Regions from separate parts of the Burkholderia sp. EMB26 genome, predicted to be linked through region 1. Evidence: predicted binding sites of a transcription regulator. Region 1 holds the regulator's gene; each other region holds the start of a gene.
The links. The regulator FliA, encoded in region 1, starts transcription of late flagellar genes. The targets are predictions, from matches to a motif close to CTAAAGTTTNNNNNNNNNNNGCCGNTA.

Region 1 (7,062 bases):
TCGAGCCGAGGATCAGCAGCAGCGTTGCATCGCCGCCGTCGTCGAGGATCATGTTCGCGAATTCGCCGTTCGGCCATTCGAAGATGCGGTGCGAGAACTCCCAGTATTCGTCGAGCGATTCGCCCTTGAACGCGAACACCGGCGTGCCGGCTTCGACGATCGCGGCCGCCGCGTGATCCTGGGTCGAGAAGATGTTGCACGATGCCCAGCGCACGTCCGCGCCGAGCGCCTTCAGCGTCTCGATCAGCACGCCCGTCTGGATCGTCATGTGCAGCGAACCGGCAATGCGCGCGCCCTTCAGCGGCTGCTGCGCCTTGTATTCGTCGCGGATCTGCACGAGGCCCGGCATTTCGGTCTCGGCGATGTTGAGTTCCTTGCGGCCCCAGCCGGCCAGCGCCATGTCGGCGACGACGTAATCGGTGGATGCCTTGGAATCGATAATGGCGTTCATCACGCCCTCCTTTCTAAAAAGTTTCTAGATTGGTGACGTGAGCGCCGTTCAGGAAGCGGGGCCGGCGCGAAAAAATCGCCGCACGGCTGCTTGGTGAAGCTCTCCGAGCCTGGCGGACGCTGGTGGTCCGTCGCAACGCTCCTCGGAAAACGGAGGGGATTGTAGCAAATCGGCGCGCGGAATGCGCAAGGACCCGCACACGAGCGCGGCACGGGCGCGCGGCGCCGGCGCGCGCGGCCGTCGACAAGGGGTCAGGACTCGGCGCCGACCCACGCCTGTTCGCGCAGCCGCGCGCGCAGGCGCGCGACGGCCTGGCTGTGCAGCTGGCACACGCGCGATTCGCTCACTTCGAGCACCGCGCCGATCTCGCGCAGATTCAGACCCCGTTCGTAGTACAGCGACATCAGCAGCTTCTCGCGCTCCGGCAGCCGCTCGATCGCCTCGACCAGCGCCTCGCGCAGGTGCTCGTCGAGCAGCGCCGACAACGGATCGGCGTGATCGACGCGATAACGGTCGAGGAATGGCTCGTCGTCGGCCGCGCGGTCGAAATCCTCGTAGTAGATGAGCTGGCTGCCGTGCAGGTCCTGCAGCATCCCCTGGTATTCGTCGAGCGGCATGTTCAGGTGCTGCGCGATCTCGGTCTCGCTCGCCGAGCGGCCGAGGTGCTGCTCGACCTGGTGCACCGCGTGCTCGACCTCGCGCGACGTCTTGCGCAGGCTGCGCGGCAGCCAGTCGTTGCTGCGCAGCTCGTCGAGCATCGCGCCGCGGATGCGCTGCGTCGCATAGGTCTCGAACTGCGCGCCCTGGTCTTCCTTGTAGCGGCCGGCCGCGTCCATCAGGCCGATCATGCCGGCCTGGATCAGGTCGTCGAGATCGACGCTCGCCGGCATCTTCGCGACGAGTTGCAGCCCGAGGCGGCGCACGAGCGGCGCATATTGCGCGAGCACGTCGGCCTGGGACATCTTTCCTTGAGCGTTGTACATCATGGCTCTCTCCTTCGGGTGGCGCTCACGCGGCGTGTGCCGCGCCCGCCTCGTACGACGGCTTGCCGCCGGCGTGGACCGCCCGGCCCGCACCCGAACGCGGGCGCATCGGCCAGTACAACAGGTCGGCGGCAATCTGCCGGTAGTCGCGCGCGGCGGGCGACGACGGGAACGCGTCGACCACCGCATGCATCAGGTCGCGGGCGTGCTCGACGAGCGGATCGGCGCTCACGCAGCCCGCATCGGCGATCGACACGGTCAGGTAGCGGCTTGCGACGCCCGCGAGGTTGTCGAAGGCCGTCTTCGCGTCCGCGTGGCTGCCGACCTGATTGGTCAGCACGCGGAACTGCGCGAACGCGTGCGCGAAATGCAGCCGCTTCATGCACGCGTATGCCTCGGTGATCGCCTGCGCGGCGACCCGCGTGACGACCAGCACGTCGTGCGCTTCGCGCGCGAGCGCCGAGAACGAGCCGTCGGCGCCGAGCTGAGCGTCGACGAGCACGATGTCGGCCGGGCCGTCGATGAAGTCGCTCAGTTGCGCGTCGCTGTAGCCGGCGCGCGCGAGCCGCGCGGCGCCGCACAGGCCGAAGCCGGCCGCCACCCGCGTGCGTTCGCCGTCGCGCAGCCACGCGCCCGCGAGCGTCGCGCTGGCCGAGTGCACGTCGGCGCGCTCGTCGACGACGAGCACGTCCTTGCCGAGCGACGCGAGCGCCGCCGCGAGGTTCACCACGGTGGACGTGCAGCCGACGCCCGCCGGCCCGCCCGTCACCGCGACGATGCGCGACGCGCGCCCGGCCAGCAGGCGCCGCAGCCCTTCGGCCTGATCGATGATCCGTTTATCCAAATCGCACCTCGTGCAGCTCGGCGGTGGAACGTGCGGTCAGTGCGGAAAGCAGCGTCGGCATGTCCTCGTCTTGCGGCACGAAGGGCGAGCCGTCGCGCGGCACACAGAACGCGCTCTTCAGCAGGAATTTGGTCGACGCGACGTACAGGTTCTCCGGCACCTTCTGGCCGGTCGACACGTAGTGGACCGGCAGCTTGTAGCGGATCACCGTGTCGAGCACGCCGCCGAGGTGGGTCGCCTCGTCGAGCTTGGTGAGGATGCAGCCGGCCAGGTCGGGATGCTCGCCAGCACTGCGGTACGCCTGCACGACTTCGTTCAGCGTGTCGCCGTGGCTCGTCGCGTTGAGCAGCAGCAGGCGCTGCACCGGTGCGTTCGCGCCGTGCAGCATCGCGATCTGGTCGGACACCGCGCGGTCGCGCTGGCTCATGCCGATCGTGTCGATCAGCACGATGTGCTTGTTGCGCAGCTCGGACAGCGCGAGCGCGAGGTCGCCCGCATCCTTCACCGCGTGCACCGGCACGCCGAGGATCTTGCCGAAGATGCGCAGTTGCTCGTGGCCGCCGATCCGGTAGCTGTCGGTGGTCAGCAGCGCGACCTTGCTCGCGCCGAAGCGCATCACGCAGCGCGCGGCCAGCTTCGCGGTGGTGGTCGTCTTGCCGACGCCCGTCGGCCCCATCAGCGCGAACACGCCGCCGCGCTCCATCAGCGCGTCCTCGCTGTCGAGCACCGGCAGGTTCGACGCAAGCACCGACTGCGCCCATTCCGCGGCCTGCCCGAAGGTCTGCGCGCCGTCGCCGGACGGCAGGTTGTCGACCAGCATCCGCACGAGCTGCGCGGAGAAGCCGGCCGCGAACAGGTGCTTCGTCAGCGCGCCGTGGACGGCGCTGCGGCGCTGGCGGTCGTGCCACATCAGGCTGTCGAACTGCTCTTGCATCATCCCGCGCAGCTCGCCCAGCTCCTGCATCACCGTGTCGTTGACGATCCGCTCGAGGCGCGACTTCACCGCATCGGCCACCGCGGCGGCGGTGTCGGCGGACAGGCGCGTGCGTTCCGTCGCCCTGCCGGCGTACGCGGCACCCGTGTCGGGTACGCGCTTCGCGGCGGCCGGCGATCCGGCGGCGGGCGATCCCGCGGCCGTCACGCCGGCGGCCGGCATCCGGCGTTCGGCGTCGCGGACGATGTCGCGCGCCCAGTCCGGCGGCGTCGCGCTGGCCGCGGCGCGCGGCGCGGGCGCGCTCGGCTGCGGCTCGGCCGGCGCCTGCGCCCGGGCGATCAGCGCGTCGCGCTGCTGCGTGAGGCGCTTCGCGTGCTCGACCAGCCACGGTGCGGGTTCGGAAGGGGCGGCCGGCGATCCGGGCGCGGGCGTACCGGCGGCCGGCGCGGCGATCGACGGCGCTGTCGCGGCGGGCGCGTCCGCATCGCTCGACGGAGAATGCGCATCCGCGTCGTGCGCGTCGGCGCTCGCGCCGAACACCGACGAGAACACGTCCGGCAGCCCGCCTTCGCCGGCCGCGTACGGATTGACGGCCGGGCGCGGTGCGATGCCCGGGCGCGGTGCGATGCCCGGGCGCGACACGATGCCCGGCACGGCGGCGGCCGGCACCGACTCCGGCACGCGCGACGTGGCGACGCGCGGACGCGCGGCCGGCGGCGCCACCGCGGCGAGCTCCGAATCGGCGAGTGCAACGATTTCGACGCTGCCGTCATCGAGCGTGCGGTTCGACAGCACGACCGCGTCGGCGCCGAGCGCCTCGCGCACGAGACGAAGTGCGTCGCGGCTCGTTGCGCCGGTGAATTTGCGAATGTTCAAGCGGAACCCCCGATGACGTTAACGACTTTGATCGTGCGTGTGTCCGGCACTTCGGCATACGACAGCACTTTCAATTGCGGCAGGCTGCGGCGCAGGAAGCGCGCGAGCATCGCGCGCAGCGCGTGCTGCACCAGCAGCACCGGCGGCAGCCCGAGATTCTGTTGACGCAGCATCGCTTGCTGCGTGCCGGTCAGAAGGTTGTGCGCGAGGCCGGGTTCGAGGCCCGGGTTCGCGCCGGTGGCGAGCGCCTGCGACAGCACGCGCTCCAGGTTCGCGTCGAGGCCCATCACCTGCATTTCGCCGTTGCCCGGATACCACTGCTGCGTGATCGCGCGGCCGAGCGACAGGCGCACCGCGGCGGTGATCTCGAACGCGTCGCCGCGGCCCGCATGCTCGGACACGGCCTCGAGGATCGTGCGCATGTCGCGGATCGGCACGCCTTCCTCGAGCAGGTTCTGCAGCACCTTCTGCAGCGTGGTGAGCGAGATCGTCTTGGGTACGAGGTCCTCGACGAGCGACGGTGCATCCTTGCCGGTGCGTTCGACGAGCGCCTGCACTTCCTGGCGGCCGAGCAGCTCGGCCGCGTGCTGGACGACGAGATGGTTCAGGTGCGTCGCGACGACCGTGCTCGCGTCGACCACCGTGTAGCCGTACACCTGCGCCTGCTCGCGCAGCGCGACGTCGATCCACACGGCCGGCAGCCCGAACGCGGGGTCCTGCGTGACGGCGCCCGGCAGCGCGGCCGTCACCTGGCCCGGGTTGATCGCGAGCCACTGGCCCGGGAACACTTCGCCCGCGCCGATCTCGACGCCCTTCAGCGCGATCCGGTACGCGTTCGGCCGCAGCTCGAGGTTGTCGCGGATATGGATCACCGGCGGCAGGAAGCCGATTTCCTGCGCGAATTTCTTGCGGATGCTCTTGATGCGCTTGAGCAGCTCGCCGTCGCTGTTCTTGTCGACGAGCGGAATCAGCCGGTAGCCGACTTCGAGGCCGAGCGGGTCGATCAGCTGCACGTCGTCCCAGGTCGCTTCGTGGCTGTCGGCCGGCAGCACGGCGGGCGGTGCGATGTCGGTCACGTCGCCGGCCGCCTTGCGGGCCGCCGCGCGCCTGGTCTGCGTGCGCGCCAGCCAGATCGCGCCGCCGCCGAGCGCGAGGAACGCGAAGTGCGGCATCCCCGGGATCAGCCCCATCAGCACGATGATCGCGCCGGTGATCGTCAGCACGCGCGGGTTCGTGAACAGCTGGCCGGTGATCTGCGTGCCGATGTCCTCGTCGGTCGCGACGCGCGACACGATCACGCCGGCCGCGGTCGAGATCACGAGCGACGGGATCTGCGCGACGAGGCCGTCGCCGATCGTCAGCAGCGTGTAGTTGGTGCCGGCCGCGGCGAAGCTCATGTCGTGCTGGACCATCCCGACGATCAGCCCGCCGATCACGTTGATCGCCATGATGATCAGGCCGGCGATCGCGTCGCCGCGCACGAACTTCGACGCGCCGTCCATCGACCCGTAGAACTCCGCTTCCTGCGACACGGCCAGGCGCCGCTTACGGGCCTGTTCCTCGTTGATGAGGCCCGCGTTCAGGTCGGCGTCGATCGCCATCTGCTTGCCGGGCATCGCGTCGAGCGTAAAGCGCGCGGACACTTCGGCGATCCGCCCCGCGCCCTTCGTGATCACCATGAAGTTGATGATCATCAGGATCACGAACACGACGATGCCGACCGCGAAGTTGCCGCCGACCAGGAAGTGGCCGAACGCCTCGATCACCTGGCCGGCCGCGTCCGGGCCGGTATGGCCTTCGAGCAGTACGACGCGCGTCGACGCGACGTTCAGCGACAGGCGCAGCAGCGTCGAGAACAGCAGCACGCTCGGGAACGCCGCGAAGTCGAGCGGCTTCATCGTGTACATGCTGACGAGCAGCACCATCACCGACAGCGCGATGTTGAACGTGAACAGCAGATCCAGCAGCATCGGCGGCAGCGGCAGGATCATCATCCCCAGGATCATGCAGATGAGGATCGGGCCCGCGAGCGCGCGCAGGTTCGTGCCTGCCAGCAGGTTCGGGCGCTTCGCGAACAGGCCGGTGGTCGGGGTGCTCATGCCGCGGTCCCTCGTTTGCCGAGCGTGTCCTCGGCTTCTTCACGTTCGTCGTCGGCGGCGACCGACGTGCCCTTGTCGAGTTCGGCCGGCACGTCGAGATCGACCGGCACCGCCGGGAACGCGCCGCCTTCCGAGCGGAAACGCTTGAGCTGGTACACCCATGCGAGCACTTCGGCGACCGCCGAGTACAGCGAACCGGGGATCTCGCGCTCGAGTTCGACGTTGTGATACAGCGCCCGCGCGAGCGGCGGCGCTTCGAGCAGCGGCACGTTGTGTTCGGCCGCGAGTTCGCGGATGCGCGCCGCGACGAGGTTCACGCCCTTCGCGACGACCTTCGGCGCACGCATCTCGCCATCCGTGTATTGCAGCGCGACCGCGAAGTGGGTCGGGTTCGTGACGACCACGTCGGCCTTCGGCACGGCCGCCATCATCCGGCGGCGGGCGATCGCGCGCTGCTGCTGGCGAATGCGCCCCTTCACGTGCGGATCGCCTTCGTTCTCGCGATGCTCGCGCTTCACTTCTTCCCTCGTCATGCGCAACTTCTTGTTGTACTGCCAGAGTTGGTAAGGCACGTCGAGCCCGGCGACCACCAGCATCCCGGCGACCGTCGTGCCGCAGCACACGGCGACCAGATGCAGCGCATCGGGCAGCGCCGCGCCGAGCGGCTGGGTCGCGAGGCCGAGCAGTTCGTCCTTGCTGCGCCAGATCGCGATGCCGCCGATCCCGCCGACCACCAGTGTCTTCGCGATCGACATCCCGAGCTGGATCGGCCCCTGGATCGAGAAGATCCGGCCGAGGCCCGAGATCGGGTTCAGCCGGTCGAACTTCAGCTCGAACGTCTTTTGCGAAATCAGCCAGCCGCCGAGCGCCATCGG
Region 2 (7,062 bases), 890 kb from region 1:
TTGCCGCGACGCGTTGCCGCAGTGCAACGTATAATGGCCGATCACAGCGCCCCTGTCGCCTGGAGCCAGAACAATGTCCCAACCGTCCCCCGTGCCGGCCGCCCTCGACCGCACCGAAACCGTATTCCGCTTCCTCGCCGAGCCTTCGTCCGTGAACTTCGGCGGCAAGGTGCATGGCGGCGCGCTGATGAAGTGGATCGACGAGGTCGCGTATGCGTGCGCGGCCGTCTGGTCGAGCCGCTATTGCGTGACGGTCAGCGTCGGCAACATCCGTTTCCAGCGTCCGATCCTGGTCGGCAATCTGGTCGAGCTGAAGGCGCGCGTCGTCGCGACGGGGCGTACCAGCATGCACATCCACGTGTCGGTGCACGCCGGCGATCCGAAGGGCGGCGTGCTGCGCCAGACGACCGATTGCCTCGTCGTGTTCGTCGCGGTCGACGAGAACGGCAACCCGGTGCCGGTGCCGCCGTTCGTGCCCGAAACCGACGAGCAGCGCGTGCTCGCGAAATATGCGGCCGACGTGCGGGCCGCGCTCGACAAGATCGTCGAGATGAAGCCGGAAGAAGTCGCGAAGGGCACCGTCTGAGTGCCGTGGGCGCCGCGCTCGTCGCGCCGCGCCCGCCGTCCTGCCGTTACCGCGTCCCGATCATCTGCTCGGGGCGCACCCAGGCATCGAATTCCGCCTCGGTCAGGTAGCCGAGCGCGAGCGCGGCCGCCTTCAGTGTCGTGCCTTCCTTGTGCGCCTTCTTCGCGATCTGCGCGGACTTGTCGTAGCCGATGTGCGGATTGAGCGCCGTCACGAGCATCAGTGATTCGTTCAGCAACAGGTCGATCCGCGAGCGGTTCGGCTCGATGCCCACCGCGCAGTGATCGTTGAAGCTCTGCGCGCCGTCGGCGAGCAGGCGCACCGATTGCAGCACGTTGTGCGCGATCATCGGCCGGAACACGTTCAGCTCGAAGTTGCCGCTCGCGCCGCCGACGTTGACCGCGACATCGTTGCCGAACACCTGGCAGCACAGCATCGTCACCGCTTCCGACTGCGTCGGGTTCACCTTGCCCGGCATGATCGAGCTGCCCGGCTCGTTTTCCGGAATCGACAGCTCGCCGAGCCCGCAGCGCGGCCCGCTCGCGAGCCAGCGCACGTCGTTCGCGATCTTCATCAGGCTGGCCGCGACCGTCTTCAGCGCGCCGTGCGCGAAGACCAGCGCATCGGCGGCCGCCATCACCTCGAACTTGCTCGGCGCCGTCACGAACGGCAGCTTCGTGAGCCGGCCGATCTCGTCGGCCACGCGCACCGCGAATTCCGGGTGCGCGTTCAGCCCCGTGCCGACCGCGGTGCCGCCGAGCGCGAGCTCGTACAGATGCGGCAGCGCCGATTCGACGTGACGGATGCCCTGGTCGAGCTGCGCGACATAGCCGGAGAATTCCTGGCCGAGCGTGAGCGGCGTGGCGTCCTGCAGGTGCGTGCGGCCGATCTTCACGATGTCGGCGAACGCCTTCGACTTCGCGTCGAGCGTCGCGCGCAGCGTGCGCAGCGCCGGCAGCAGGTGATTGACGATCGCATACGCGGCCGCCACGTGCATCGCGGTCGGGAACACGTCGTTCGACGACTGGCCGCGGTTCACGTCGTCGTTCGGATGCACCTTGCGCGCTTCGCCGCGCTCGCCGCCCATCAGTTCGCTCGCACGGTTCGCGATCACCTCGTTGAGGTTCATGTTGGTCTGCGTGCCGGAGCCCGTCTGCCACACTGCGAGCGGGAATTCGCGCGGATGCTTGCCGGCGATGATCTCGTCGGCGGCTGCGATGATCGCGTGCGCCTTGTCGTCGGCGAGTACGCCGAGCGACTGGTTGACGGCTGCCGCGGCGCGCTTGACGATCGCGAGCGCGTGGATCAGCTCGGGCGACTGCTTCTCCGTCGAGATCCGGAAATTCTGCAGCGAGCGCTCGGTCTGCGCGCCCCAGAGCCGATCGGCCGGCACGGCGATCTCGCCGAACGTGTCGCGCTCCATCCGAACTGCTTCATTCATGATGCACTCCTCCTGGAAAGGGGAAAGGCCGCGCGTCGTCGCGCGGCGTCAGGCGTAATCAGACGTATCGTGAGGCAGTCGCGCCGCTGGCGCGGCGTCTCGAGGTGTTCAACCGACAAGCATAGCGCCGGCCGCGATTTTGCGTCGTGTCGCGCCTGGGGCAGGCGCAAGCCCGCGACGAGCGGGAACCGGCCCTAGCGCGCCGTCGCGATGAGCGAGAGGGTCTTGCGGTGAAAGCGCCAGGCCATCAGCGCGGCGACGCTCGCGAGCCCGGCCGCGAGCCCCCACCACAGGCCGCGCGCCCCCAGGCCCGCGTGGAACGCGAACCAGTAGCCGGTCGGGAAGCCGATGCCCCAGTAGCCGAAGGTCGCGGCGAGCATCGGGATGCGCGTGTCCTTCAGGCCGCGCAGCGCACCCGACGCGACGGTCTGCATCCCGTCGACGATCTGGAACACCGCGGCGATGCCGAGCAGTGACGCGGCGAGCGACACCGTGGCCGCGTTGGCCGGGTCGTCGAGGTGCAGGTACAGGCCGACGATCGTGTGCGGCGCGACGATCATCACGAGGCCCGACAGCGACATGAAGCCGACGCCGAGCGCGAGCGCGACGAAACCCGCGTGCCGCGCGGCGACGGGCGAGCCCGCGCCGACCCAGTAGCCGACGCGCACGTTGGCCGCCTGGCCGATCGCGAGCGGCACCATGAACGATACCGACGCGACGTTCAGCGCGATCTGGTGCGCGGCGAGCGACGTCGCGCCCAGCACGCCGACCGTGAGGCCGGTGGCGAGGAACAGCGTCGATTCGACCCCGTACGTGATCGCGACCGGCCAGCCGATGCCGATCAGCTCTCCCATCACGGGCAGCTTCGGGCGCGCCGCGGTCACGAAATGGCGGAAGCGCTGCCGGCCGTGCAGCAGCCAGATCAGCGCGAGCGCGGTGAGCCAGATCGTGATCGTCGTCGCGACGGCCGAACCGAGAAAACCGAGGCGCGGCAACCCGAATGCGCCGTGGATCAGCCCGTAGTTCAGCACGCCGTTGACGCCGACGCCGCCGATCGACACCCACAAGAGCCGCCGCGCGGCGCCGATCGCCGGCAGGAACGCGCGCATCAGCCCGACGCCGATCAGGCTGCCGAGCGCCGCGTAGCGCAGGATGCCCGTGTATTCGCCGACGTGATGCGCGAGCAGCGGCGGCTCGTGGAACATCAGCAGGATCGGCTCGGCGAGCGACAGCGCGACGATCGCCGGAATCGCGAGCAGCACGGACAGCGCGAAGCCCGTCCAGTAGATGTGCGGCACGCGGTCCTCGGCCTGCGCGCCGCGCGCATGCGCGACGCTCACGCTGACCGACGACAGCACCCCTTGCAGGATCGTCACGATCACGAAGAAGAAGTTCGCGCCGAGCCCGCCCGCCGCGAGCGAATCGGGGCCGAGCGAGCCGAGCAGCACCGTGTCGGTGACGCTCATCGCCATCTGGGAAAGTTGCGCGATCGCGAGCGGCGCGGCGAGGCGCGCGGTATCGGCGGCATGACTGGACAGGGACGGCGGCGCGGCGGCCGTCCGCGTGAAACCGGAATGCGACATGGAATGGGCGCTCGCGCGGGTGCGGGCCCGCGCTATATGTATTTATTTTGAGAGACGGTTAGCTTACGGCTTTATTCGTACCGTGTCGAACGCGTGCATCGATGGCCATGTCGCAGGCAGGGGGAACGCGGCGGGGGCTAGGCCTCGCGCACCGCGATGCGCGTGTCGCCGAGCAGCACGACCTGGCCCGCGCGGATCTTGCAGGTCTTGCGCAGCTCGACCGCGCCGTCGACTTTCACGGCGCCGGACGCGACGATCAGCTTCGCGGTGCCGCCGCTGTCCGCGAGGCCGGTGATCTTGAGAAGGTTGTGCAGCTCGACGTATTCGCCGGTCAGCGTGAAGTCCAGATTGGGCATGACGAGGAAGGTGCGCGACGCGCGGGAGGAAACGCCCCGCATCATACGGCACCGCGGGCCGGCACGCGAGCGCGGCCGGCTGCCGGCGGATGTAAAGGACTGTGAGCGATTCGTCAGCAAATGAAACGGTGGGTAACAGTCTGAGAGATTGGCGAACCGGCCGCGCGGGCCGCCGGTCTTCTGTCGTACCTGCTGCGTGTTGCGGCGGGGACGCGACGGACCGCAACGGCGGCCCGGGCGGACAACTTCTTGAGGAGAATTGCCATGTCCAAGATTCGTACGATGCTGATCGGTGCCGCGCTGACGGCGTTCGCCACTTCGGCCGCATTCGCCCAGACGGGCACGACGGCGCAAGGCGCAGCCGGTGCCGGCGTGCAGGCGCAGACGCCGGCGGCCGGTGTCGGTGCAGGCGCGCAGGGCGGGGCCGGCGCGAACGCGTCGGGCAATGCGACGGGTGCTGCGACCGATGCGGTCGGCGCGGCAGCCGATGGCGCGAAGGATACGACGTCGTCGGCCGTCCATTCGACCAAGAAGCACACGAAGCATGCGGCGAAGTCGGCCAAGAGCCATGCCGGTTCGGCCAAGGCGAAGGCCGACGAGGCGACCGAGGGCGGCGCATCGGTCGGCGCGCAGGGCGGGGCATCGGCCCAGGGCGCCACGCAGTAAGCGATGCCCGGCGCTTGTCGCGACGCTCGCCTTCGGGCGGTGCGTCGCGACCGGCGATCGTCCGGCGGCCCGGTTCGCTTGACGCGAGCCGGGCCTTTTTCATGAGGTAAAAGGTTCAGCGGGACGGGCGAGCCGTCACGGCCGGCGCGGGCCTTGCCCTTGTCCCTGCCCCTGGGCCGGCCGCACGGCGGCCGGTGTGAACACGCTGCGCAGCCACGCGGCGAGCCGCGCGAAGACGTCGTACGGTTCCTCGACGAAGATCTCCGGCTTCAGCAGCCGCAGGTATTCCATGATCTGCTGGGCTTCCTGCTTCTGGAACGAGCCGTGCGCGAGCCCGAGCCGCAGCAGCCCGCGCAGTTCGCCGAGCTTGTCGCGCGCGGTGCTGCCGACGCTCATCTCGCACGCGAGCTTGGCTTCGTAGATCCGTTGCCGCAGCGATTCCGCGAGCCGCCACGCCGGCGTCTGCATCGATTCCTCGAGCGTCTGGATGTCCTGCGCCGCGCCCTTGATCTGCGACGCGAGCGGATCGATCAGCGACGCGTCGCCCTGCGCTTCGGCGACGATCGCCTTCGCCCAGTCGCGGCAGGCCTTCGCGAGTTCGTCGGGCGTCCACTCGGAGCGCGACGCGAAGCCGAAGCCGAATTCGCCGGCCTGCCGCATCAGGATCGCGACGACGTCCGGGAATTCCTTGTCGAGCGTGCGCTTCGCCCATGCGTACTGGCCGCCCTGCAGCATCCGCTGCACGGCGTGCTCGGTCAGCGGCACCATGTTGTCGAGCAGCTTGGCGCGCAGGAAATCCTCGAACGACGGCGTCGCGAATTGCGGGTCGAGTTTCAGCGACACGCGAACGAACGCATCGTAGTCCTTGCGCAGGGACTCGAGCGTGTCGTCCTTGAGGGAAAGGGTGATCTGGCCCATGAATCGTCTCGATGGCGGCCCGCGCAGGCCGGCGCCGGCACGGCGCACCGGGGCGGGCGCAGCGTCGACTGACCGGTGCGCGCCGAGGCCGGTGGCGGGTCTTCATCTCCTATATCGGCGCACCGGGCGGAAACTTGAGCGGGCGCGATCGAGCGAGCGCTCAGGCGGGCAGCCAGTGCGGGAGGACGACCCCTTGCCACAGGAAGAACACCACGAGTCCGGCGGCGATCGTCACGAGCGGGCGGCGGGTCGTGGCCGATACCAGCACGGCGGCGAGCGCGCCGACGAGTTGCGGATTGCGCCAGGTCAGCTCGGCCGTGCCGCCGTGCGGCGAAACGGTCATCGGCACGATGATCGCGGTCAGCACGGTGACCGGCACGAAGCCGAGCGCGGTTCGCACGAGCGGCGGGAACGTCAGCCGCTCGCCGAACAGGAACAACGTCGAGCGGATCGCATACGTGATGACGGCCATGCCGAGGATCAACAGCGCGTAGCTCACGATGCGGCCTCCGAGCGCGAGCCGGCGCGCGTGCGATCGTGCAGCAGCGTGAGCAGGACGCCGATCGCGACGCCGACGGCGACCGCGCCGAGCAGCCCGAGCTTGTACGGCCAGCCCTGCCAGAAGTACGCGAGCGTGCCGGCCGTGGCGGCCGCCGCGAAATAGCGCAGCGTGCCGAGCTGCGGGACGACGATCGCGATGAAGGTCGCCGCCATCGCGAAATCGAGGCCGAGCGACTGCAGGCCCGGGAATGCCGCGCCGAAGCCGATGCCCGCGAGCGTCCAGACCTGCCAGTTCAGGTACATCGCGAGCCCGGAGCCGAAAAAGTAGTGGGGGCCGATCGTGCCGGGCGGGTAGTGCCGGTAGTGCCCGTACGCGACCGCGAACACCTCGTCGGTCATCAACGCGCCGAGCGTCGCGCGCCAGCGCAGCGGCAGGTGCGCGACATAGGGCGCGAGGGTCGCGCTGTACAGCAGGTGGCGCAGGTTCACGATCAGTGTCGTGGCGAGCACGACGACGAAACTCGCGCTACCGGCGATCAGGCCGAGCGCGATGAACTGCGCGGAGCCCGCGAACACGGCGAGCGACATCAGCGCGCCGTGCCAGGCGGCGAGCGGGCCGCCGCCGACGAGCGTGCCGAAAATCACGCCGAACGGTGCGGCGCCGATCATCATCGGAATCGTGTCGCGCGCGCCGTCGAGCCATTCGTTGAGCGGGCGGCGCGGGGGCGATGCGGGTGTCTTGTTCAAGAAGCGCTCCTCCATGAGCGGGAGGATAGCGGGCCGGTGGCGGGCCGGCTTGTATGTTCTTGCGCCCGCCGGAACGGGGCCGGCGCCCGCGTGCCGGCCGGCGCGGGCGGCCGTGCGGCCGACGACGGCGGGAAGCCGCGCGTCAGCTTGCCTGCCAGCGCCCGGGCGGCACGCCGAACATCCGTTTGAAATGCCGCGTGAAGTGGCTCTGGTCGACGAAGCCGCTGGCCGCCGCGACATCGGCGACCGGCACGCCCGCGCGCA
Region 3 (7,062 bases), 420 kb from region 1:
GAACTCCGTCTACTCGACGCAGGTCGCCGACGCGAAGATCGAATACTCGTCGAAGGGCTACATCAACGAAGCGGAGACGATGGGCTGGCTGCAGCGCTTCTTCCTCAACATCGCGCCGTGGTGATGACGATGCAGACGACCCTGTTCCACCGCCTGTCGGCCCGCACGCATGCGGCCGCGCGGCTCGCCGTCGCGTTCGCGGCCGTGGCGGCCGCCTGCGTGCTCGGCGCCGCGCCCGCGCACGCGGAACGCCTGAAGGATCTCGCGCAGATCCAGGGCGTGCGCGACAACCCGCTGATCGGCTATGGCCTCGTCGTCGGCCTCGACGGCACGGGCGACCAGACGATGCAGACGCCGTTCACGACGCAGACGCTCGCGAACATGCTCGCGAACCTCGGCATCTCGATCAACAACGGTTCGGCCAACGGCGGCCCGTCGTCGCTGAACAACATGCAGCTGAAGAACGTCGCGGCCGTGATGGTGACGGCCACGCTGCCGCCGTTCGCCCGGCCCGGCGAGGCGCTCGACGTGACCGTATCGTCGCTCGGCAACGCGAAGAGCCTGCGCGGCGGCACGCTGCTGCTCACGCCGCTGAAGGGCGCGGACGGGCAGGTGTACGCGCTCGCGCAGGGCAACATGGCGGTCGGCGGCGCGGGCGCCAGCGCGAACGGCAGCCGCGTGCAGGTGAACCAGCTCGCGGCCGGCCGGATCGTCGGCGGCGCGATCGTCGAGCGCGCGGTGCCGAACGCGATCGCGCAGATGAACGGCGTGCTGCAGCTGCAACTGAACGACATGGACTATGGCACCGCGCAACGTATCGTGTCCGCGGTCAACTCGAGCTTCGGCCCGGGCACCGCGACGGCGCTCGACGGCCGCACGATCCAGCTCGCGGCGCCGGCCGATTCCGCGCAGCAGGTCGCGTTCATGGCGCGGCTGCAGAACCTCGACGTGAGCCCGGACAAGGCCGCGGCGAAGGTGATCCTGAACGCGCGCACCGGCTCGATCGTGATGAACCAGATGGTCACGCTGCAGAGCTGCGCGGTCGCGCACGGCAACCTGTCGGTGGTCGTCAACACGCAGCCGGTGGTGTCGCAGCCGGGGCCGTTCTCGAACGGGCAGACGGTGGTCGCGCAGCAGTCGCAGATCCAGCTGAAGCAGGACAACGGTGCATTGAAGATGGTGACGGCCGGCGCGAATCTCGCCGACGTCGTGAAGGCGCTGAACACGCTCGGCGCGACGCCCGCGGACCTGATGTCGATCCTGCAGGCGATGAAGGCGGCGGGCGCGCTGCGTGCGGATCTGGAGATCATCTAAATGGCGGCGAACCTTCCGAACGCAAACGACCTGACGCAGCGCTTCGCGCTCGACGTGCAGGGTTTCGATGCGCTGCGCGCGCAGGCGAAGCAGTCGCCGCAGGCCGGCGCGAAGGCGGTGGCCGGCCAGTTCGACGCGATGTTCACGCAGATGATGCTCAAGAGCATGCGCGACGCGTCGCCGGACGGCGGGCTGTTCGATTCGCATACGTCGAAGATGTACACGTCGATGCTCGACCAGCAGCTCGCGCAGCAGATGTCGACGCGCGGGATCGGCGTCGCCGACGCGCTGATGAAGCAGTTGCTGCGCAACGCGGGCGTCGGCGCGGGCAGCGACACGGCGGCCGACATCGGCGCGGGCGGCATCGGCGGCCTCGGCACGGCCGGCAACGAAGGCAGCCTCGCCGCGATGAACGCGATGGCGAAGGCCTATGCGAACGCGGCGAACAACGGCGCGCTCGCCGGCGCGCGCGGCTACTCGGCCGGCAGCGCGCTGACGCCGCCGCTGAAGGGCGCGAGCGGCGTGCAGGACGCGGACGCGTTCGTCGACCGGCTCGCGGGCCCCGCGCAGGCGGCCAGTGCGACGACCGGCATCCCGGCGCGGTTCATCGTCGGCCAGGCCGCGCTCGAATCCGGCTGGGGCAAGCGCGAGATCCGCGCGGCGGACGGCTCGACCAGCTACAACGTGTTCGGCATCAAGGCGAACAAGGGCTGGACCGGGCGCACCGTGTCGGCGCTGACCACCGAATACGTGAACGGCACGCCGCGCCGCGTGGTCGCGAAATTCCGCGCGTACGACTCGTACGAGCACGCGATGACCGACTACGCGAACCTGCTGAAGAACAATCCGCGCTATGCGGGCGTGCTGAGCGCGAGCCGCAGCGTCGAAGGCTTCGCGCACGGCATGCAGAAGGCCGGCTACGCAACCGACCCGAATTACGCGAAGAAGCTGATCTCGATCATGCAGCAGATCGGCTGACGGGCCCGCCCGCCACCGATTTGTCCCCCTTCGGACCGCGCCCGGCACCCCGCCGCGCGCGGTTTCAACGTTTGCGCGAAAAAAATCGCCGTTTCGATCTAAACTTTCGGTCAGCACTGCCGCTAAGTGTGAGAGACCTGCGACCGGGCCCCCGTTCTGGCCCGGTTTTATTGCGCACCGGTTGCCCCGGGCGCCCATGACAAGAAAGACCGGCTAGCCATGAATATCGAAACGTCGACGGACCCCAGCCTGGATGCAGGCCACTCCGGGCCCGACTATGCCCGCCGCAATCCGCTGGAAATCGGCGTGCAGCTGCGCAACCTGGTGAATCGCGGCGATTTCCTGACCGTCCAGTATCCGGGCGGCCAGCTCGTCACGCGCCTGCTCGAGGTCGACGTCGGCGCGCGGACGTTCACGTTCGACTGGGGCGCGCTGTCCGAGCAGAACGCCGGCATCCTCGGCGCGTCGCACTGCACGTTCGCGGCCTCGCCGGAGGGCGTGCGCGTCGAATTCACCACGGGCACGCCGCGCGAGACGCGCTACGAGGGGCTGCCCGCGTTCGTCGCCGATTTCCCCGACGTGCTGGTCTGCATCCAGCGCCGCGAATATTTCCGCGTCGACGCGCCGGTCGTCGATCCGTTCCTGTGCCGCGGCAAGCTGCCGGACGGCGAAAGCTTCCTGTTCGAGGTGCACAACCTGTCGCTCGGCGGCGTGGGGCTGCGCACGGCCGACGAGCGCGTCGAGGCGCTCGAGGTCGGCACGCTGCTGCCGGACGTCGAACTCGAGCTGACCGGCCACGGCAAGCTGTCGCTCGACCTGCAACTGGTGTCGCAGCGTTCGACCCAGATGCCGAACGGGTCGCGGCGCTACCAGCTCGGCTTTCGCTACATGTCGCTGCCGGGCAGTGCGGAGAACACGCTGCAGCGGCTGATCACGCAGCTCGAAATGAAGCGCCGCTCGCTCGCGCGGGCCTGACGCGCACCTGGCGGGCCGGCCCGGGCCGCCCGCGCAGCAACGCCGGCGCCCCCGCCGGCCGCTTCGACCGGCGACGCACGCCCGTGCGTCGCACGTGCATTTTTTCCTCAATTTTTTCGATCCGCGGCCGTTATACCGGGAGTCACGCAACCCGGCGGCCGCAGCGCGGCCGGCTCATCAGGATCGCGCATGTCCAACACACTCATGAACCTCGGCGTCAGCGGCCTGAATGCCGCGCTCTGGGGCCTCACGACGACCGGCCAGAACATCAGCAACGCCGCGACGCCGGGCTATTCGGTCGAACGCCCCGTCTATGCGGAGGCAAGCGGGCAGTACACCAGCAGCGGCTACATGCCCCAGGGCGTGAACACCGTCACCGTGCAGCGGCAGTACAGCCAGTACCTGAGCGACCAGCTGAACGGCGCGCAGACGCAGGGCGGCGCGCTGTCGACGTGGTACTCGCTCGTCACGCAGCTGAACAACTACATCGGCAGCCCGACGGCCGGCATCTCGACCGCGATCACGAGCTACTTCACCGGGATGCAGAACGTCGCGAACAGCGCGTCCGACTCGTCGGTGCGGCAGACCGCGATGAGCAATGCGCAGACGCTCGCGAATCAGATCACCGCGGCCGGCCAGCAGTACGACGCGCTGCGCCAGAGCGTGAACACGCAGCTCACGAGCACCGTCACGCAGATCAACGCGTACACCGCGCAGATCGCGCAACTGAACCAGCAGATCGCCGCGGCGAGCAGCCAGGGCCAGCCGCCGAACCAGCTGATGGACCAGCGCGACCTCGCGGTGTCGAACCTGTCGAATCTCGCGGGCGTGCAGGTCGTGCGCAACAGCGACGGCTACAGCGTGTTCATGTCGGGCGGCACGCCGCTCGTCGTCGCGGACAAGAGCTACCAGCTCGCGACCGTCACGTCGCCGTCCGATCCGAGCGAGCTGACCGTCGTGTCGCAGGGCATCGCGGGCGCGAACCCGCAGGGGCCGAACCAGTTCCTGTCCGACGCGTCGCTGTCGGGCGGCACGCTCGGCGGCCTGCTCGCGTTCCGCAGTCAGACGCTCGACCCGGCCCAGGCCCAGCTCGGCGCGATCGCGACCAGCTTCGCCGCGCAGGTCAACGCGCAGAACGCGCTCGGCATCGACCTGTCGGGCAAGATCGGCGGCAACCTGTTTTCGACCGGCGCGCCGATCACCTACGCGAACCAGGGCAATACCGGCAACGCGACGCTGTCCGTGTCGTTCGCGAACGCCGCGCAGCCGACCACCAGCGATTACACGCTCGCGTACGACGGCACGAATTACACGCTGACCGACCGTGCGACCGGCACGGTGGTGGGGACGTCGAAGTCGATGCCGGCCTCGATCGGCGGGCTGAACTTCTCGTTCTCGTCCGGCTCGATGAGCGCCGGCGACAAGTTCACCGTGCAGCCGACGCGCGGCGCGCTGAACGGCTTCGGCCTCGCGACGTCGAACGGCTCCGCGATCGCGGCGGCCGCGCCGTACGTGCCGTCGGCCACGACGACCAACACCGGCAACGGCACGATCGGCGGGCTGTCCGTCACGAGCGCGACGGCCGCGGCCAACGCGCACAACTACACGATCACGATGGGCGGCACCGCGGCCGCGCCGACCTACACGGTCACCGACAACACGGCCGTGCCGCCGACGACCAGCGCCGCGCAGCCGTACCAGTCGGGCTCGCCGATCACGCTGACGGCGGGTGTCACGGTGACGGTGTCGGGCACGCCGGCGGCCGGCGACACGTTCAAGGTCGCGCCGAACACGGGCGGCACGAACGACGGCAGCAACGCGCTCGCGCTGTCGAAGCTCGTCAACTCGAAGGCGTTCGGCAACGGCTCGACCACGCTGACGGGCGCGTACGCGAACTACGTGAACGGCATCGGCAACACGGCGAGCCAGCTGAAGTCGTCGAGCGCCGCGCAGACCGCGCTGGTCGGCCAGATCACGCAGGCGCAGCAGTCGGTGTCGGGCGTGAACCAGAACGAGGAAGCGGCCAACCTGATGCAGTACCAGCAGCTCTACCAGGCGAACGCGAAGGTGATCCAGACCGCGTCGACGCTGTTCCAGACCGTGCTGGGCCTGTTCAACTGATTTCGGGGTTCGAAGCGATGCGGATTTCCACTGCGCAGTTCTACCAGATGAACGTCGCCCAGATGAGCGACCAGCAGGCGCAGCTCTCGCAGCTGTACCAGCAGATCTCGAGCGGCGTGAGCCTCGCGACGCCGGCCGACAACCCGCTCGGCGCGGCGCAGGCCGTGCAGTTGTCGATGACGTCGGCGACGCTGTCGCAGTACGCGGCGAACCAGAACGCCGCGCTGTCGTCGCTGCAGAAGGAAGACCAGACGCTCATCAGCGTCAACAACCTGCTGAACAGCATCCACACGGTCGTGATCCAGGCCGGCGACGGCTCGCTGTCGGACAGCGATCGTTCGGCACTGTCGACGCAGCTGCAGGGCTATCGCGACCAGCTGCTGACGCTCGCGAACTCGACGGACGGCGCGGGCAACTACCTGTTCGCCGGCTTCAAGACGGCCACCGCGCCGTTCTCGAACGCGCCGGGCGGCGGCGTGACCTACAGCGGCGACACCGGCTCGCGCGAGGTGCAGATCGCCGACACGCGCTCGATCGCGCAGGGCGACAACGGCGCGAACGTGTTCCTGTCGGTGCCGATGCTCGGCAGCCAGCCGGTGCCGCTCGCCGGCACCGGCAACACCGGCACCGGCACGATCGGCGGCGTGACGATCACGAGCCCGTCGGCCGCGTCCAACGCGCACCAGTTCACGATCGCGTTCGGCGGCACGGCCGCCGCGCCGACCTACACGGTGACCGACAACACCGTCGTGCCGCCGACCACGACCCCCGCGCAACCGTATTCGGACGGCGCCGGGATCGCGCTCGGCAACGGCCTGTCGGTGCCCGTGTCGGGCAAGCCGGCGCCGGGCGACACGTTCACGGTCACGCCCGCGCCGCAGGCCGGCACCGACGTGTTCGCGGCGCTCGACACGATGATCGCCGCGCTGAAGGTGCCGATCAGCAGCAACACGACCGCCGCGACCGCGCTCGCGAACGCGATGACCACCGGCACGACGAAGCTGAACAACATGATGACGAACGTGCTCACGGTACAGGCGTCGGTCGGCGGCCGCGAGCAGGAAATCAAGGCGATGCAGGCCGTGAACCAGACCAACACGCTGCAGGTCAGCAGCAACCTGGCCGACCTGACGAGCACCAACATGGTCGCGACGATCAGCCAGTTCCTGCAGATGCAGAACGCGCTGACGGGCTCGCAGAAGGCTTACGCGCAGTTGCAGAACCTGTCGCTGTTCCAGTACATCAACCCCTGATGCACGACGTGCCGGCCGCGATGTGAGCGCACGCATACTTCACGGCCGGCGCTCGCCGCCGCACGCGCATCGTGCGCGGGCGGGCACGTCGCCGGCCCGCGCGGTCGCGCACCGGTTCTCTCGCGCGGCCTGCCGCCCCGCACCTGGCTGTTCCGCCCGCCGACGCCGCGTACCGGTTCGCTTGCCAGCCCCATTTCCGCTCCGTAAACTCGCGCCAGATTCCAGACCGGCGCATCCCTGGCAGCCGGCGACCGACGACCGACAGGAGCGCTTTCCCATGTCCGATTCCTATTTCCCGCGCTGGCGGGTCCAGCCGACCGGCGCGAGCTCGCGCGTGGTCGGCCCCGACGAGCGCCTCGCGTGGCCGCAGATGGTCGCGATGGGCGTGCAGCACGTCGTCGCGATGTTCGGCTCGACCGTG
Region 4 (7,062 bases), 370 kb from region 1:
CGCGAGCGGGCCGAGGCCGTCGAGCGGGCGGCCCGACGCGTCGACGACGCGCCCGAGCATCTCCCAGCCGACCGGCAGCCGCTTCGCGCCCGCGAGCGGATCGGCGACGGGCGCGCTTTCGCGCGGCCACACGCGGGCGCCGGGCAGGACGCCGGCGACGTCGGTGGTCGGCATCAGGAACAGGCGGTCGCCGGCGAAGCCGACGACTTCGGCTTCCGCGTGCGGCAGCGTGCTGCCGGGCGGCAGTTCGATCGTGCATTCGGCGCCGACCGACAGGCGCAGCCCGATCGCCTCGAGCACGAGGCCGGCCGCGCGCGTGAGGCGTCCGCACGGCCGCAGCGGCAGCGCGCGGTGGCTGCGCGCGGCGAGCCCGTTCAGGTGCGTGCGCCAGTGCGCGAGATGCGGATTGTGCGGCGCGCGCGGGGCGGCGTCGGCAGCCGCGGATGCGGCGTGCGGCGTGGCGTCGTCCGCGGGATCGTGCGCGGCCGCCGGCCCGAACGACGCGAGCGCGAGCTCGCGTTCGAGCGGCGTCATGCCGTCGTGCGCGAACGCGTCGGGCGAGCGCGTCACCACGTGCTCACCTTGCCGATCGCGGCGGCGACGCGCTGCCAGCGCGTGGGCAGCGTCGCGTCGACCTCGCCGGTCGCGGCGTGCGCGCGGCAGCCGCCGCGCTCGATCGACGCGTCGGTGCGCACGGTCCAGCCGAGCGTGTCGAGATCGTCCTGCAGATACGCTTCGACGACGGGCAGGTCGGCCGGATTCACCGCGAGATGCGGCGCGCCGGACAGCGCGGGTTCGGCCGCGAGCACGTCGCGCACGGCGGCGACCAGCGCGGCCGGGTCGTGCTTCACGTGCTGGCGCACGACCTGCTGCGCGATGTCGAGCGCGAGCTGCGCGAGCTCGGACGCGAGATCGTGTTCGACGGCGGACACGGCTTCGCGGAACGACGCGGCGAGCGCCGCGAGCTGCGCGGCCTGTTCGCGGGCGTCGGCCTGGCCGGCCTCGAAACCCTGTTCGCGGCCCTGCTCGAAACCGGCCTGGTAGCCGAGCGCCTGGCCTTCGACGTGGCCGGCCGCATGGCCTTCGGCGTGCGCGGCGTCGCGCACGCGCTGCAGTTCCTCGGCGAGCGCGGCGGCAGCGGCCGCCGCGTGGTCGGGCGGCGGCGGGGGCGGCGGCGGGTCGAACGACGCCATCTCCCACCGCTGGTACGCGGTGAGGGTGCCCACGCGATCGCTCGCCGAATCAGACATACGCGTCTTCCGCCTTGCCGCCGATCGCGATCTGGCCGCTCTCGGCGAGGTTGCGCACGATCTGCAGGATGCGGCGCTGCTGCGTCTCGACTTCGGACACGCGCACCGGGCCGCGCGCGTCGAGATCCTCGGCGAGCAGTTCGGCCGCGCGCTGCGACATGTTCGCGAGGAACTTCTGGCGCAACGCGGGCGGCGCGCCCTTCAGCGCGACGATCAGTGTTTCCGACTCGACTTCCTTGAGCACCATCTGGATCGCGCGGTCCTCGAGGTCGAGCAGGTTCTCGAACACGAACATCTGGTCGATGATCTTCTGCGCGAGATCGGCGTCGTACTGGCGCACGCTTTCGAGCACGCCTTCCTCGTGCACGCTCGTCATGAAGTTCAGGATCTCGGCCGCGGTGCGGATGCCGCCCATCGGGCTGCGCTTCAGGTTGTCGCTGCCGGACAGCAGGCCCGTCAGCACGTCGTCGAGTTCGCGCAGCGCGGCCGGCTGGATGCCGTCGAGCGTCGCGATCCGCAGCAGCACGTCGTTACGCAGCCGTTCGGTGAAGCATGACGCGATCTCCGAGGCCTGGTCGCGGTCGAGGTGCACGAGGATCGTCGCGATGATCTGCGGATGCTCGTTCTTGATCAGCTCGGCCACCGCGCCCGAATCCATCCACTTCAGGCCCTCGATGCCGCTCGTGTCGCTGCCCTGCAGGATGCGGTCGATCAGCACGCCGGCCTTGTCCTCGCCGAGCGCCTTCGTCAGCACCGAGCGGATGTACTCGCTCGAATCGAGCGACAGCGCGGTGTGCTGCTCGGCTTCCTTCACGAAGTCCTGCAGCACGTCCTCGACCTGCTCGCGCGTGACGTTCTTCAGCGCGGCCATCGCGGCGCCGATCTTCTGGACCTCGCGCGGCGCGAGGAACTTGAATACCTGCGCGGCCTCTTCCTCGCCGATCGACATCAGCAGCAGCGCGCTCTTGGTCAAGCCTTCAGCGTTCATCGGACACCCAGTTCTTCACGACGGTGGCGACGATCTTCGGATCCTGGCGGGCGATCGTGCGCGCGTAGTCGAGGTTGCGTTCGTAGCGGTTCTTCTCGTTTTCGAAGCCGAGCAGCAGCGGGTCCGGTTCCTCCGCCGCCTTGTCCGGCGCTGGCAGGCCGTCGAGCGCGACCGCGTCTTCCGGCGCCGCGAGCGCCGGCGCGGCCGGCTCGGGCGGCGGGAACGCGCGGCGCATCGCCGGGCGCACGAACATGAAGTACAGCGCCGCCGCGGCCGCCGCGATGCCGAGCCACTTCGCGGCTTCCTTCGCCATCGCGATCATGTCGGGCTGGCGCCACCACGGCAGGTCGGCGTACGGGTCGCTCACGGTCGAGAACGCGCTGTTCACGACGTTCACCGAGTCGCCGCGCTTCTCGTCGTAGCCCATCGCGTCCTTCACGAGCTGCTCGACCTGCGCGAGCTTCGCGGGCGGCAGCGGCTGCATCGTCACGTGGCCCTTCGCGTCGGCGACCGGCTGGTAGTTGACGACGACCGCGACCGACAGCCGCTTCACGCTGCCCATCGGCTGTTCGGTATGGCGGATCGTCTTGTCGAGCTCGTAGTTGGTCGTCTGGTCCTTGCGGTCGCTGACCGGCGTGGTCTGCGGCGCGTTTTGGCCGTTGCCGGCGACGATCGGCGCGGAGGCCGGCTGCGGCGGCGTGTTCGACAGCGCGCCCGGCACGCCCGACGCGCCGCCCTGCGCGAGCTCGGTCGCGCTGCTGGTCTGCTGGCTGCGGATCGCGGCTTGCTGCGGCGTGCCGTTCGGGCCGTAGCTTTCCGACGTCTGCTCGATCTTCGAGAAATCGAGATCGGCGCTGACCTGCGAGCGCGCGTTGCCGGCGCCGAAGATCGGCGCGAGGATCGCGTCGATGCGCTTCTGCGTGTTGTGCTCGACCTGCTGCACATACTTGAGCTGGCTCGCGTCGAGGCCGGAAGCGGACGCGGTCTGGGTCAGCAGGTTGCCGTCCTGGTCGACGATCGTCACGTTCTTGGCCGGCATGTCGGGCACGCCGGACGACACCATCCGCGTGATCGCCTGCACCTGGCCCTCGTCGAGCACGCGGCCCGGGTAGAGGTCGACGAACACCGACGCGCTCGGCGCTTCCTTGTCGCGCACGAACACCGACGGCTTCGGGATCGCGAGATGCACGCGCGCGCCGCGCACGGCGTTGATCGATTCGATGGTGCGCTGCAGCTCGCCTTCGAGCGCGCGCTGGTAGTTGATCTGCTCGGCGAACTGGCTGATGCCGAATTTCTGGTTGTCCATCAGCTCGAAGCCGACCGAGCCGCCCTTCGGCAGCCCCATCGCGGCGAGCTTCAGGCGCGTCTCGTGCACCTGGTTCGACGGCACGAGGATCGCGCCGCCGGCATCGGCGAACTTGTAGGGAACGTTTGCCTGCTGGAGCGCGGCGATGATCGCGCCGCCGTCGCGGTCCGACAGGTTGCTGTACAGCACGCGGTAGTCGGGCGCGCGGCTCCACAGCACGAGCGCGGTGATCGCGGCGATCGCGAACGCGACGGCGATCACGAACGGCAGCTTCGGGTTGCCCTTCATCCGCGAGATGCCGGGAATGCGTTCCGCGAAGCCGCCCAGCCCGAAGTCCGCGCCTGCGCCACCCGCGCCCGGCAACGCGGCGGCCGCGGCGGCGCCGGGCGCCGGGCTGAGGCCCGCGCGGGCGTCTGGGTTGATCAGCGAGTTGGCCTGCGAATCCATGCGTCGAGTTTCTCCGGAGCGGGACGACTGAGCTCGCTCGGACGAGCGGGCGGACAATGACACGATGCGATTATCGTGACCGGGGGCGCACTCCGATCGACCGAAAAGAGCGGGGTTTCCCCCGTACTTTCGCGGCTTTGACGCGCGCCGCGCTGCTATCCTTTTTCGCGATCCGGCATGGTGCGCGTGGTGCGGCGCCGGCGGGTCGCCCGGTGCGTCCGGGTCTCTTCTCTATGTCTGGGGACAGCATGACTGCGAACGTCAGCGGAATCGGTTCGGTGTTGCAACAGATGCAGTCGATGGCCGCGCAGGCGTCCGGCGGCGTCGCGAGCCCGACGGCGGCGCTGGCCGGCTCGGGCGCGGCGACGGCCGGCACGTTCGCGAGCGCGATGAAGGCATCGCTCGACAAGATCAGCGGCGACCAGCAGCACGCGCTCGGCGAGGCGAAGGCGTTCGAGGTCGGCGCGCCGAACATCTCGCTGAACGACGTGATGGTCGACATGCAGAAAGCCAATATCGGCTTCCAGTTCGGGCTTCAGGTCCGCAACAAGCTAGTGAGCGCTTACAACGACATCATGCAGATGTCGGTGTGAGGCGACGGGCATCCGGGGACGGCCATCCGGGGACGGCCATCCGGCGACGGCCATCCGGGGTCATCCGCGGACGGTTCAGGGCCTGCCGAACGAGTCCGGCGAGCCGGCATCGCAGGCCCGGCGGCGGCCCCCCGCGCACCTAAAGCTTTTCAAATCCCTTCCGATAACTCCGGTGAAGGCCGCGCCGTGCAACGCACGGCGGCGGCTCCCGTATAGCAGGCAATAACAAGGAGAAGCGCATGTTTTCCCCAGGACACGCTGGAGCCAGTGCGTACGCGCGTGTCGGCGTCGAGACCGGGGTGATGGGCGCCTCCCCGCACCGGCTGATCGCGATGCTGTACCAGGGCGCGCGGCAGGCGATCGCGCTGGCGCGCATGCATCTGCAGCAGGACAACGTGGCCGGGCGCGGCGAGGCGATCGGCAAGGCGATCCGGATCGTCGAGAGCGGCCTGCAGGCGTCGCTGAACCGCGACGCGGGCGGCGAGATCGCCGACCGGCTCAATGCGCTGTACGCGTATATCGGCCGGCGCCTGCTGGAAGCGAACGCGCAGGCGAGCGACGCGATGCTGGTCGAGGTCGACGGCTTGCTCGCGACGCTCGAGGAAGCATGGACGGGCATCGCCCCGGAAGTCGCGCGGATGGCCGCGCAACAGGTAGCGGAAGCATCACGATGAATCACAAGGCCGAATACTTCGCGCGTTACGAGGCGCTCGCCGCCGTGTCGGGCCGGATGCTGTGCGCCGCGCGCGGCGCCGACTGGAGCGCGTTGCCGGGGTTGCAGGCCGAATTCATGCAGCTTGTCGACGGGTTGAAGGAGGCCGATCCGGGCGTCGCGCTCGACGAATCGGATCTCGGCCGCAAGCTCGACCTGATCCGCCGCATCCTGGCCGACGACGCCGCGATCCGCGATCTCGCGAGCCCGGACGTCGCGCGGCTGTCCGCGCTGTTCGAGGCGCGGCGCTCGACCCAGGTATTGACCGATCTCTACCGCGCGCGCGGGTAGGGCCGGGTTCCGGGAGACGGGTGCGAAGCGTCCGGGCCCGGTGCCGCACGCGGCGCGCGCTGTTCCCGCAGCGGCACCGGCGTGCCGCACCCGGATTCGCAACGATGTGGCTGATATAAGCAGGCTCCGATCATGACCGGTATCGACTCCGTTGCGGCCGCGCTGCTGGCGAGCCGCCTCGACAGCCTGCTGACCGGCACCGTTTCGGCGCCCGCCGGCGGCGGCGCGACCGCGCAGGTCGGCACGCCGGGCGCCGGCGCATCGTCCGCGCCGCCGGCCGGCAGCCCGCCCGCCGCGCCGCCGGCTTCCACGCAGACCGCGCTGTCCGAGGTCGGGCGCGTGCTCGACGCGATCTCGCGCTCGGGCGGCGATGCGACACCGGCGATCGTCGGCCGGCTGCCGCTGCTGGCCGATCCCGCCGTGCTGCTCACCGATACGCCCGTGCCGGCGCGTGCGCCGGCGGCGTCCGGTCCCGCCGCGCCTGCCACGCCGGCTTCGGCTCAAGCGTCGTCCGCCGCGGCCGCGCGCGATGCGCTCGCGCCGCCGCCGGTCGCGGCGCTGCGGGCGGCGCTCGCGCAGGCCGTGAGCGAAAGCGGCCTGTTCTACGAATCCCATCTCGCACAGTGGCTGGCCGGCCAGCGTCCGCTCGCGGCGCTGATGCGGGAGCCGCAGGCACGCCTCGCGACCGCGCTCGCGCCGGTCGACCCGGAAGCCGTCTCGCACGCGTCGACCGACGTGCTCGATGAACTGCTCGCGCAGCGCCCGCCGCTGCCGGCCGCCGCGCGGGCAAGCGCGCAACCGCCGGCGCAGGGCGGCGCACCTGCGCGCGACCCCGCGCAGCCCGCACCTGCGGCGGCCCGGCAGGGCGCGTCGCTGCCGTCCGACCCGGCCGATCCGCTGGCTGCGCACGCCGATGCGCGCTGGACGCCCGCGCGTGCCGAGCTGGCCGCCGCGTCACCCGATCCGCAGCCGCCGCTCGCAACCGTGCATCCGGCCGCCGTGCCGCTCGTTCGGCAACAGCTCGACGCGCTCGCGACCGACCAGTTTCGCTGGACCGGCGAGGCGTGGCCCGGCGCGCGGCTCGACTGGACGATCGAACCCGACGAGCCCGGCCACCGTGCGCCGCGCGGCGGCGGGGACGACGACGCGGGCGACGGCATCGCGTGGCGCACGCGCCTGACGCTGACGCTGCCGTCGCTCGGCACGGTCGATGCCGAGCTGGTGCTGAACGGCGCGCAACTCGTCGCGCGGCTGCGCGCGAACCAGACGGGCGCCGACCGTCTCACGCGTAACGAAGCCGCGCTGCGGCAGCGGCTCGAAGGCTCGGGGCTCAAGGTGGGCGGGCTGTCGATCCGTGCGGTCGACGACGGGCCGGACGGCTTCGACCTGTTCGCCGCGCAGGCCGCCGCCGCCGCGTATGCGCGCGGCGCGGCCGGCGGCGCCGACGTGCGGGTGCCGGGCGACGATGACGAGGC

Region 2: KU887_RS05480 (DUF4088 family protein) is a predicted target of FliA. The motif match lies at 5,663-5,689, and genes of this name have one in related genera.
Region 3: flgK (flagellar hook-associated protein FlgK) is a predicted target of FliA. The motif match lies at 3,374-3,400, and genes of this name have one in related genera.
Region 4: fliS (flagellar export chaperone FliS) is a predicted target of FliA. The motif match lies at 4,724-4,750, and genes of this name have one in related genera.

Annotation. Positions count from the first base shown of each region.
Region 1 covers NZ_CP078070.1:257,540-264,601, reverse strand. The annotation lists gene ahcY (adenosylhomocysteinase) at 1-451, opposite strand, end outside; S-adenosyl-L-homocysteine riboswitch at 484-601, opposite strand; gene KU887_RS01245 (RNA polymerase sigma factor FliA) at 703-1,437, opposite strand; gene KU887_RS01240 (flagellar biosynthesis protein FlhG) at 1,460-2,278, opposite strand; gene flhF (flagellar biosynthesis protein FlhF) at 2,271-4,088, opposite strand; gene flhA (flagellar biosynthesis protein FlhA) at 4,085-6,187, opposite strand; gene flhB (flagellar biosynthesis protein FlhB) at 6,184-7,062, opposite strand, start outside.
Region 2 covers NZ_CP078070.1:1,150,156-1,157,217, forward strand. The annotation lists gene KU887_RS05455 (acyl-CoA thioesterase) at 74-586, shown strand; gene fumC (class II fumarate hydratase) at 633-2,027, opposite strand; gene norM (multidrug efflux MATE transporter NorM) at 2,222-3,610, opposite strand; gene KU887_RS05470 (RNA-binding S4 domain-containing protein) at 3,748-3,966, opposite strand; gene KU887_RS05475 (hypothetical protein) at 4,231-4,632, shown strand; gene KU887_RS05480 (DUF4088 family protein) at 4,768-5,550, opposite strand; gene KU887_RS05485 (AzlD domain-containing protein) at 5,711-6,049, opposite strand; gene KU887_RS05490 (AzlC family ABC transporter permease) at 6,046-6,813, opposite strand; gene KU887_RS05495 (AraC family transcriptional regulator) at 6,941-7,062, opposite strand, start outside.
Region 3 covers NZ_CP078070.1:3,397,119-3,404,180, reverse strand. The annotation lists gene flgH (flagellar basal body L-ring protein FlgH) at 1-124, shown strand, start outside; gene KU887_RS16030 (flagellar basal body P-ring protein FlgI) at 130-1,314, shown strand; gene flgJ (flagellar assembly peptidoglycan hydrolase FlgJ) at 1,315-2,292, shown strand; gene KU887_RS16020 (flagellar brake protein) at 2,512-3,267, shown strand; gene flgK (flagellar hook-associated protein FlgK) at 3,457-5,388, shown strand; gene flgL (flagellar hook-associated protein FlgL) at 5,406-6,641, shown strand; gene KU887_RS16005 (solute carrier family 23 protein) at 6,919-7,062, shown strand, end outside.
Region 4 covers NZ_CP078070.1:3,445,299-3,452,360, reverse strand. The annotation lists gene fliI (flagellar protein export ATPase FliI) at 1-534, opposite strand, end outside; gene fliH (flagellar assembly protein FliH) at 567-1,250, opposite strand; gene fliG (flagellar motor switch protein FliG) at 1,243-2,238, opposite strand; gene fliF (flagellar basal-body MS-ring/collar protein FliF) at 2,228-3,991, opposite strand; gene fliE (flagellar hook-basal body complex protein FliE) at 4,240-4,584, shown strand; gene fliS (flagellar export chaperone FliS) at 4,824-5,258, shown strand; gene KU887_RS16245 (flagellar protein FliT) at 5,255-5,587, shown strand; gene KU887_RS16240 (flagellar hook-length control protein FliK) at 5,720-7,062, shown strand, end outside.